3 regions of the Streptomyces sp. NPDC001270 genome follow, and region 3 is predicted to be linked to each of the others. Evidence: riboswitches for the same ligand, from Rfam matches in the RefSeq annotation. Region 3 holds a riboswitch; each other region holds the start of a gene.
What was found. Region 3 has a riboswitch for cobalamin ahead of ACFY2B_RS43310 (CbtB-domain containing protein). Riboswitches for the same ligand answer to the same signal wherever they lie in the genome.

Region 1 (3,265 bases), on a different contig from region 3:
CGGCCTGTCGGCCTGCGGCACCTCGGTGGCGGAGCTCCACGGGGTCGTCATCACCCACCACCACCCCGACCACCACGGACTGTCCGGCCAGGTGCGCGAGGCGTCCGGCGCGTGGGTGGCGATGCACGCGGCCGACACCGCGGTGGTACGGCGCAACCGCGAGGCCCGCCCCGAGCGCTGGCTCGACTACATGCGCGCCAAACTCACCGCGACCGGCGCCCCGGAGGAACACCTGGCCGTCCTGCGCACACCGGGCGCCCTGCAACGGCGTCCGCCCGCCCTCCCGGACCGCGAGATCGTCCCCGGCGACCTCCTGGACCTGCCCGGCCGCCGGCTGCGCGCCGTCTGGACGCCGGGGCACACGCCCGGTCACGTCTGTCTGCACCTGGAGGAGGAGCACCCCGCCGGGCTGCCGGGACACGGCCGGCTGTTCTCCGGCGACCACCTGCTCCCGAAGATCACCCCGCACATCGGCCTGTACGAGGACCCCTCCACCCAGGGGAACACCACCGGCCGGAACGGAGCCGAGAACCTGGCGGAGGCCATCGACCCGCTCGGCGACTACCTCGACTCCCTGGAGCGCATCGGCCGCCTGGCCCCCGCCGAGGTGCTGCCGGCCCACCAGTACGCGTTCACCGGCGGATCCGCCCGCGTGGCGGAGTTGCTCGCGCATCACGAGGAGCGGCTGGCCGGCCTGCTGACCCAGCTCGTCGAACCGCTCACGCCCTGGCAGTTGGCCGAGCGGATGGAGTGGAACCGGCCCTGGCCCCAGATCCCGCACCCCTCCCGGAACATCGCCGTCGCGGAGGCCGAGGCGCATCTGCGCCGCCTGGTGAAGCAGGGCCGGGCCGAACCGGTGCCGGGCACCGACCCGCTGAGGTACGTCCGGACGGCGTGACCGGACGGCCTGACCGGGCCATGTGACGGGGGCACTTCCCCGGATCGCGTGCCGGGATCGCTTCCCCGGACCGCGCGACCGGACCGCATTCCGGGACCGCATTCCGGGACCGCATTCCCGGGCCGCTTCCGGACGACGTGACCGGGCCGTTTTCCCGGACCGCATTCCCGCACCCCGTACCCCTCTTCGCCCCACCGCACGGCCCTCTGTCACGGCCACCCCTCGGGGGCCTGGAGGTGGGCCGGTAGAGTGACTGGGTCGTCATCACACCCGTACGGGGGGAAGCCGGTGCAATTCCGGCGCTGACCCGCAACCGTGAACCGGCCGTCGAGGCCCGGTGAGCCGGACTGCCCCGGACGGAACGTGACCGGCTCAGGTGCGTCGGCAGCCGCCCGCGCACGGCACCGTCGAGGTTTACGGGGCCGAGCCGCCCGGGGTGTCCCGTGCTGCCCGGCTTCCTCGCGAACCGACCCGCGAAGAGAGGCACCCGCCGAGCATGAACGTCCGCCGCAGCGCAGCGGTCCTGGCCGCCGTCGGCGTGCTCGCCGCCGCGTCACCCGCCCTGGCCGCGAGCCCTTCGCCGTCCCCGTCGACGGTGCTCCCGTCCGGCCTGTACGGCGACGCTGATCCGAAGTTCGACGGCGTCTGGCGCCAGTCGCTGGCGCTGCTCGCCCAGCGCACCGTGTCCGTGACGCCCGCTGCCAAGGCCGTGGACTGGCTGGCCGGACAGCAGTGCGCGGACGGGGCGTTCGCCGCGTTCCGCGCCGATCCGGGGCGGGCCTGTGACGCCAAGGTGCCGGTCGACACCAACAGCACGGCCGCCGCCGTCCAGGCCCTGACCGCGACCGGCGGCCACGACAGCGCCGTCGGCAAGGCCGTGACCTGGCTGAAGTCGGTGCAGAACAAGGACGGCGGCTGGGGGTACGCGCCGGGCGGCGCGAGCGACGCGAACTCCACGGGCGTCGTCGTCGGCGCGCTCGCGGCGGCCGGTGAACGGCCCGCGGCAGTGGTCAAGGACGGCCGGTCGCCGTACGACGCGCTGCTGGCACTGGCCCTGCCCTGCTCCGGCGACGACGCAGGCGCCTTCGCCTACCAGCCGGACAAGAAGGGCGCGTTGACGGCCAACGCGGACGCCACCGCGGCGGCCGTGCTGGGCGTGCTGGGCGCGGGCCTCGCCGCGAAGGCGGCCGGAGCGGGCGACGCTTCGAGCGGGGCGCCCGGCACGAGCTGCGCCGCCACCGGGAAGCCCACCCCCGAGCAGGCCGCGGCCGATGGCGCCGCCTACCTCACCCGTGCGGTCACCGAGGACGGCCACCTCACCTCCGCCCTCGCGGGCGCCCCCGAACAGCCCGACTACGGCAACACCGCCGACGCGGTGGTCGCGCTCGCCGCGCAGGGCGGGCCGGACCGGGCCGCGAAGCCGCTGGCCTGGCTGGAGAAGAACGCGGCGGCCTGGGCGAAGCAGAGCGGACCGGCCGCGTACGCGCAGTTGATCTTCGCGGCGCACGCGACCGGCACGGACCCGCGCGACTTCGGCGGTACGGACCTGGTGCGGGCGCTGGGCGCGACCGGCCCGGCACCGCAGGCGGCCGGGCAGGCGACATCGGGCGACGGCTCGGACCCGTCGGACCGGAAGGACGACGGCGGCTCGGGCACCAGCGTCTGGTGGATCATCGGCACCGGTCTGGTCGCGGGCGTCGGCATCGGCTTCCTGCTCAGCGGCCGCAGGAAGCAGCAGCACCTGTGACCGGGCCGCGCCGCGGTGTGCTCCTGCTGCTGGCCGCGCTCCTGTGCTGGGGCGGCGCGGGCCAGGCGCAGGCCGTCGGCTACCGCTACTGGTCCTTCTGGGACCGCGCGGGCGACCGGTGGACGTACGCCACCGAGGGTCCGTCGCTGGCCCGACCCGCCGACGGCGCCGTCCAGGGCTTCCGGTTCGCGGTGAGCGAGGACTCCGCCGACGCGACGTATCCGCGCGGCACGGCCCGCTTCGCCGAGATCTGCGCGCACACGCCCGCGCGGGCGGGCCACAAGCGGGTGGCACTGGTCATCGACTTCGGTACGGCGGCGGACGCGCCCGGCGCCGAGACACCGCCGAAGGCGCGGACCGCCTGCGCGGTACTGGCACCCGACGCGACGACGGCCGAGGCCCTGGCGGCGGTCGCCGGACCGCTGCGCTACGACTCCAACGCCCTGCTGTGCGCCATCGCCGGCTACCCGGAGAAGGGCTGCGGCGAGCAGGTGGCGGCCACGGACGACAAGCCGACGAGCGCCGCGAAGCGGCCGACGGCGGGCGAGGACGGCGGCAACGGGCCGTCGCTCGGCCTGTGGGCGGGTGGGGCGGCGGTCGTCCTGCTGGGCGCGGCGGCA
Region 2 (3,265 bases), on a different contig from region 3:
GGTGCGATCGCCCCCGGCTCGAACCCGCCCACCTGGGTCGTCCTCTCCGCGGGTCTCGCCATCGCGCTCGGCACCTACCTCGGCGGCTGGCGCATCATCCGCACGATGGGCAAGGGGCTGACCGACCTCCGGCCGCGGCAGGGCTTCGCCGCCCAGACCAGCGCGGCGACCGCCATCCTGGCCTCCTCGCACCTCGGCTTCTCGCTCTCCACCACGCATGTCGTCTCCGGTTCCGTGATGGGCGCGGGGCTCGGCCGCAAGGGCGGGGTGGTGCGCTGGTCGACGGCGGCCCGGATGTGCGTCGCCTGGGCGCTGACGCTGCCGGCCGCCGCGCTCGTCGGCGCGCTCGCGGAACTCGTCACGGAGCTGGGTGACTGGGGCACCGCGGCTGTGGCCGTCTGCCTGGTCGCTTCCGCCGTGGGGATCTGGCGGGTCTCGCGGCGTGAGGTCGTGGACCACAGCAACGTCAATGAGGTGAACGGCACCGGGGAGTCGGCCGTTCCGGTTGGGCCGGCCGGTGTGGTCGGTGCGGTCGGTGCGGTCGGTGCGGTCGGTGCGGTCGGTGCGGTCGGTGCGGTCGGTGCGGTCGGTGCGGTGTCCGTCACCATCAGCGCCGGTTCCGCCGGTTCGCCCTCGGGGGCGGGCGGGACGGCCGCTTCGGTCGCCGCGGCCGCGCCCGTCGTCGCCGATCCGGCCGGGCCGCCGCCGAGTGCCGCCGTCTGAGACCCGAGGAAGAAGCATCACCATGAACACCATGAACATCGACTGGGCGGCACTCGGTTCCGTCTTCGGCGTCAGCCTCGGGGTCACCGTGGCGCTCGTGGGACTGTTCACCCTCGGCGTGGCCGGATTGTCGCGCCGTGAACGGGCCGTTGCGCGGGGAGGTTCCGCGGGGGTGGCGTTGGCTGGGGCGTACGCCTGCTTTGCGGCGTGCGCCGGGGCTGTGGGGTATGGGATCTTTTTGATCGCGGGGTGAGTGGTTCGGGGTGTGGGGGTTTTGCGCAGTTCCCCGCGCCCCTGCCGGGGTTGGCGTTGGCGCTCGGCCGCGCGTGCGTGGTCGTTTTTTGCGCAGTTCCCCGCGCCCCTGCCGGGGGGGAGTCGTCTCGTTTCTTGTGTTGTTCCGGGGTGTTTCTTCTGGGTGGGTGGGGGGTGGGGTGGGTATGAGGCTGGGCACACTCTTCCCTTGCAGGTCAACGGCTGGTTGACGGTTCTTCGGGGGGCGTGGTGGACTTCCGGGGCCATGTACGGCGGCAGAAGAGGAAGCCGGTGCGAATCCGGCGCGGTCCCGCCACTGTCACCGGGGAAGGACTTCCCCGGGAGCCAGGAACTCTCGCCGCCGGTCTCGTCGAACCAGGGCGTGGACACCCTGAGTGAGGACATATCGCCATGCTCGGCTGCGGATTGAGGTACAGCACCAGGTCGCTTCCCGACCCGACGGCCGGCTGAACCGGTGCGTGCCGATCGCGTCTTCGCGTACGGCGCCGCTCTCGGCCTCCTCGGCGATCTGCTCGTGGGCGATCCGCGCCACGGGCATCCGGTCGCCGGGTTCGGGCGTGCCGTCGGCGCGGCGGAGCGGGTGCTGTGGCGGGACCACCGGGGGTGGGGAGCCCTGTACACCGCCGTCTGCGTCGGCGGTGCCGCGGGCCTCGGAGCGCTGGCCCGGCGGGCCGTGCGCGCCTCCCCCGCCGGTTCCGTGGCGCTGACCGGGGCCGTCACCTGGGCGGTGGTGGGCGGGACTTCGCTCGCCCGGGAGGCCCAGGCCGTCCGGCGGGCCCTCGACTCGGGGGATGTCGCCGCGGCGAGGGCCCGGCTGCCGCATCTGTGCGGACGGGATCCGCAGGCCCTCGACGCCCAGGGGATCGCGCGGGCCGTCGTGGAGTCGGTGGCCGAGAACACGTCCGACGCGGTCGTCGGGGCGCTGGTGTGGGGGGCGTTGGGCGGGGTGCCCGGGTTCGTCGCCTTCCGTGCGGTGAACACCCTCGACGCGATGGTCGGGCACCGGTCGCCGCGGCACCGGCGGTTCGGGTGGGCCGCCGCGCGGCTCGACGACGTCGCCGGCTGGCCGGGGGCACGGCTCACCGCGGTGCTCGCCGCCGTCTCGGGCCCGGACCCACGGGGTGCGGTGCGGGCCTGGCGGGCCGACGCCCACCGGCATCCGAGCCCCAACGCCGGTCCCGTGGAGGCTTCCTTCGCGGGGGCGCTGGGCGTGCGGCTGGGCGGGACGCTGTCGTACGGGGGGCGGGTCGAGCACCGGCCCGTGCTCAACGGCGGGGGGCGGGAGGTCGCCGCCGCGGACATCGACCGTGCGGTACGGCTGTCCCGCCAAGTCGGGCTGCTCGCGCTCGGCGTCACGACCGCCGCGCGGCTGGCCGTGCGGGGGCGCAGGTCATGAGCGGTGGTGGGCTGCTCGTCGCCGGTACCACCTCCGACGCGGGCAAGAGCGTGGTGACGGCGGGCATCTGCCGGTGGCTGGTGCGGCAGGGCGTCGCGGTCGCGCCGTTCAAGGCGCAGAACATGTCCCTGAACTCGTTCGTCACCCGCGAGGGCGCCGAGATCGGGCGGGCCCAGGCGATGCAGGCCCAGGCGTGCCGGATCGAACCGACCGCGCTGATGAACCCGGTCCTGCTCAAACCGGGCGGGGAGCAGAGCAGTCAGGTCGTGCTCATGGGCAGGCCGGTGGGCGAGCTGAGCGCGCGCGGGTACCACGGCGGACGCCAGGAGCGGCTGCTGGGAACCGTGCTCGACTGCCTCGCCACGCTGCGGGACACGTACGACGTGGTGATCTGCGAGGGCGCGGGCAGCCCGGCGGAGATCAACCTGCGGCGGACCGACATCGTGAACATGGGCCTCGCCCGCAACGCGCGGCTGCCCGTCCTGGTGGTCGGCGACATCGACCGCGGGGGTGTCTTCGCGTCGTTCTTCGGGACCGTGGCGCTGCTGTCCCGCGCGGACCAGGAGCTGGTCGCCGGGTTCCTGGTCAACAAGTTCCGCGGGGACGTCGGCCTGCTGGAGCCGGGGCTCGACATGCTGCGCGGCCTGACCGGGCGGCCCGCCTACGGCGTCCTGCCGTTCCGGCCCGGCCTCGGCATCGACGAGGAGGACGGGGTGGCCGTCTCCCTGCGGGGCGCGGTACGGGAGTCGGCGTCGGCCGCGCCGTTCGGCGAGGACGTGCTGCGCGTCGCGGTCTGCGCGGTGCCGCTCATGTCCAACTTCACGGACGTGGACGCGCTGGCCGCCGAACCGGGCGTGGTCGTACGGTTCGTGG
Region 3 (3,265 bases):
CGGATGGTGACGCTTTGCATTGCGCCGAGAGGGAGAGTGACGATCGAAGACATGGCGAGGGAGCCGTGTGCATCCGGCGTCGCGCCGGCGCCACTGCGATCGGTGACCGAGTTCCGGCCGGCCGGCTTCCCGCGGAGACCTCGTCATGACCTGTATGTCCACCACAACACAGAAGGAACTCACGAGATCATGTGTTCATCGAGGACCGCGGAACGACGGAGACGTCCGGGTGACCGGCACCGAGGAACCCGTTCTGCTGCACACCGCGGGGCAGGCAGCCCACATCACTCTCAACCGGCCCAGGGCCCTCAACGCGCTGAACCACGCGATGGTGCGGCGCATCGACGAGGTGCTCACCGTGTGGGAGCGCGACCCGGCCGTCCGGACCGTCGTCATCGCCGGTGCGGGGGAGCGCGGCCGGTGCGCGGGCAGCGACATCCGCGCCGTCCACGGTGACGCCCGCGACGGGAACGGCGCCTCCTCGGCGGCCTTCTGGCGTGACGAATACCGCCTCAACGCCCGCATCGCCCGCTGCCCCAAGCCGTACGTCGCCGTCATGGACGGCATCGTCATGGGCGGCGGTGTCGGCATCTCCGCGCACGGCAGCGTCCGGATCGTCACCGAGCGGTCCCGGATCGCCATGCCCGAGACCGGCATCGGTTTCGTCCCCGACATCGGCGGCACCCATCTGCTCGCCCGCGCACCGGGCGAACTGGGCGCCCACCTGGCGCTGACGGGCTCTCGGATCAGTGCCGCCGACGCCCTGTTGTGCGGGCTCGCCGACCACTACGTACCCTCCGCCGCCCTGCCGCGCCTCCTCGACGACCTCGCCCGTGCGCCCGTACGGGCCGTCCTCGCCCGCCACGCACAGCCGCCGCCGCCGAGCGAGCTGGCCGGACAGCGGGAGTGGATCGACACCTGCTACGCCGCGGGCACCGTCGAGGAGATCCTCCACCGGCTGCTCGCCCACCACGACCCGGCCGCGCGGGACGTGGCGGACACCCTGCTCGGCAGGTCGCCCACCGCACTCAAGGTCACCCTGGCCGCGCTGCGCCGCGCCCGGCGGCTCGGGGCGCTGGAACGGGTCCTCGACCAGGAGCACCGCGTCTCCTGCGCGGCCCTGAGCAACCCCGGACCTGGTGGAGGGCATCCGGGCCCAGATCATCGACAAGGACCGCACCCCGCGCTGGTTCCCCGGCACCCTCGCCGAGGTCACCGACGCCGACGTGGAGCGCTTCTTCGCCCCGCTCGGCGACCGTGAACGGGGGCTCGCCGGACCCGGGGGAGGCCCCGAAGCGGCCCGGTGAACGGGCCCTTCGCCACGAGACCCAGATCACCTCGGGCGAGTGCGGTCTTGGCCGGGCCCGCGCCGCGCGGTACGGTCTGTGCGATATCGACGACGGTACGACGGAAGCCGGTGGGAATCCGGCACGGTCGCGCCACTGTATGTGAGGGCCCCCGGGCCGCTCGTGAGTCAGACCCGTGACTGTCGTCCAGTGCACCACCGAGATGGGACGCGAGCTCCCAGAGGAGGTCCTGCCATGGCGCAGACCGTCGCCCGGCCGACTGCCACCACTCCGGTCGTACCCGCCAAGGTACCGCTCAAGGCGATAGCGCCCTGGGCGGTCTTCTTCGGCCTGTTGATGCTGATCCTGCTGTACTTCGTCGGCGCCGAGCAGGGCGCCACCTCCGTGTTCAGCGGCACGGACGTCCACGAATGGGTCCACGACGCCCGCCACCTGCTCGGCTTCCCCTGCCACTGACGCGAGGGGACACCGCACGCCCATGAACTCCGCAACCGTACGGAACCTTCTCGTGCGGGGCATGCTCGCCGGCCTCGCGGCCGGTGTACTCGCCCTGATCGTGGCCTACTTCCTCGGCGAGCCGAGCGTCGACAAGGCGATCGGCTTCGAGGACGCCCACGCCCACGAGCACGAAATGGAGGTCGTCTCCCGTTCCCTCCAGTCCACCGCCGGGCTCGCCACCGGCGTCCTCGTCTACGGGATCGCCTTCGGCGGCATCGCGGCGCTCGCCTTCTGCGTCGCGCTCGGCCGCGTCGGGCGCCTCGGCCCCCGGGCGACCGCGCTGCTGCTGGCGGGCTGCGCGCTGCTCGCCGTGTACGTCGTGCCGTTCCTGAAGTACCCGGCCAACCCGCCGTCCGTCGGCGATCCCGACACCATCGGCAAACGGACCGCCCTGTATTTCCTGATGATGCTGCTCGGCGTGCTCCTCGCGATCGGCGCCACGATCCTCGGCAAGCGGCTCGCCCCGCGGCTGGGCACGTGGTACGCCACCGTCACGGCGGTCGCCGCGTTCGCCCTCGTGATCGGACTGGCGTACGCGTTCCTGCCGGCCGTCAACGAGGTGCCGGCGGGCTTCCCGGCCACGCTGTTGTGGCGGTTCCGGCTGTCCGCCCTGGCCGTCCAAGCCGTCCTGTGGGGCGGATTCGGTCTGGCCTTCGGTGAACTCGCCGAGCGGCTGCTGCATCCGAAGCCCGCGACGGCCGCGGCCGGCAAGGCGGTTCCGGCCGCGCGCTGATTCCGCGTACGGGGCCGTGGTCGACGACTCTCCGTGTCGTTTGCGGAAGTCCGGCTTCCGACCCCACCGGGACCGGAGGCTCGTCGGTCTCCGGTCCCGCCGCGCACTTCCGGCCTCAGCCGGCCCTCGCCTATACCGGCCAGTGGTAGCCCAGAGAGGAGTTCACTGCGACCGCGTAGGTGAGATACATGAGCCAGCAGCCGGTCAGGGTGTGGAAGAGTCCATAGATGCGTTCGGCCGGCTTGACGCCGATCACGGTGAAGAAATGCCAGAAATAGACGGCGAAAAGCCCCAGGAACAGCAGGCCCACCGGCCAGTCTCCGACTCTGAAGAAGATGGTGGCACCCATTGCGGACACCACCAAGTAGGCTATGCACATACCGGCGTTGGTACGAGGCTCATTTCCGCGATAACGGTTGATGCCGAGCGCGAACCAGTGGACGCCGTACACGGAGAAGGCCAGCGCGGCCATGTACAGCGGCGGTGACTTGGTGAACACCTCGAACCAGGTCAGCCCGATGAACAGGATGAGCCCCGCGACGAACTGGCACAGACCGGGCATCATCACGCCCCAGACACCAAGGGCCCGGTCCGTCGATTCGCTCTTTTCGGGATATCCGAACAACTCGTGCGGTCCGTAGATCAGATATCCGGTGCCGAGACCGAAGAATCCGAGCGCCAGGGGTGGAAAGGCCGACGGGTCGAACGTCAAGTCCATGTTCTCCTC

Region 1: linked by a shared signal. The riboswitch ahead of ACFY2B_RS38830 (prenyltransferase/squalene oxidase repeat-containing protein) and the one ahead of ACFY2B_RS43310 (CbtB-domain containing protein) in region 3 are both predicted to bind cobalamin.
Region 2: linked by a shared signal. The riboswitch ahead of ACFY2B_RS29780 (cobalamin biosynthesis protein) and the one ahead of ACFY2B_RS43310 (CbtB-domain containing protein) in region 3 are both predicted to bind cobalamin.

What each region holds. Positions count from the first base shown of each region.
Region 1 is NZ_JBIAXM010000038.1:12,305-15,569, reverse strand. Features, by position in the region: gene ACFY2B_RS38835 (MBL fold metallo-hydrolase) at 1-898, shown strand, start outside; cobalamin riboswitch at 1,137-1,268, shown strand; gene ACFY2B_RS38830 (prenyltransferase/squalene oxidase repeat-containing protein) at 1,395-2,645, shown strand; gene ACFY2B_RS38825 (SCO2322 family protein) at 2,642-3,265, shown strand, end outside.
Region 2 is NZ_JBIAXM010000020.1:103,518-106,782, reverse strand. Features, by position in the region: gene ACFY2B_RS29790 (anion permease) at 1-723, shown strand, start outside; gene ACFY2B_RS29785 (hypothetical protein) at 755-976, shown strand; cobalamin riboswitch at 1,209-1,353, shown strand; gene ACFY2B_RS29780 (cobalamin biosynthesis protein) at 1,451-2,392, shown strand; gene ACFY2B_RS29775 (cobyric acid synthase) at 2,389-3,265, shown strand, end outside.
Region 3 is NZ_JBIAXM010000056.1:2,357-5,621, reverse strand. Features, by position in the region: partial or broken gene ACFY2B_RS43315 (enoyl-CoA hydratase/isomerase family protein) at 230-1,307, shown strand; cobalamin riboswitch at 1,364-1,505, shown strand; gene ACFY2B_RS43310 (CbtB-domain containing protein) at 1,542-1,763, shown strand; gene ACFY2B_RS43305 (CbtA family protein) at 1,786-2,538, shown strand; gene ACFY2B_RS43300 (hypothetical protein) at 2,669-3,256, opposite strand.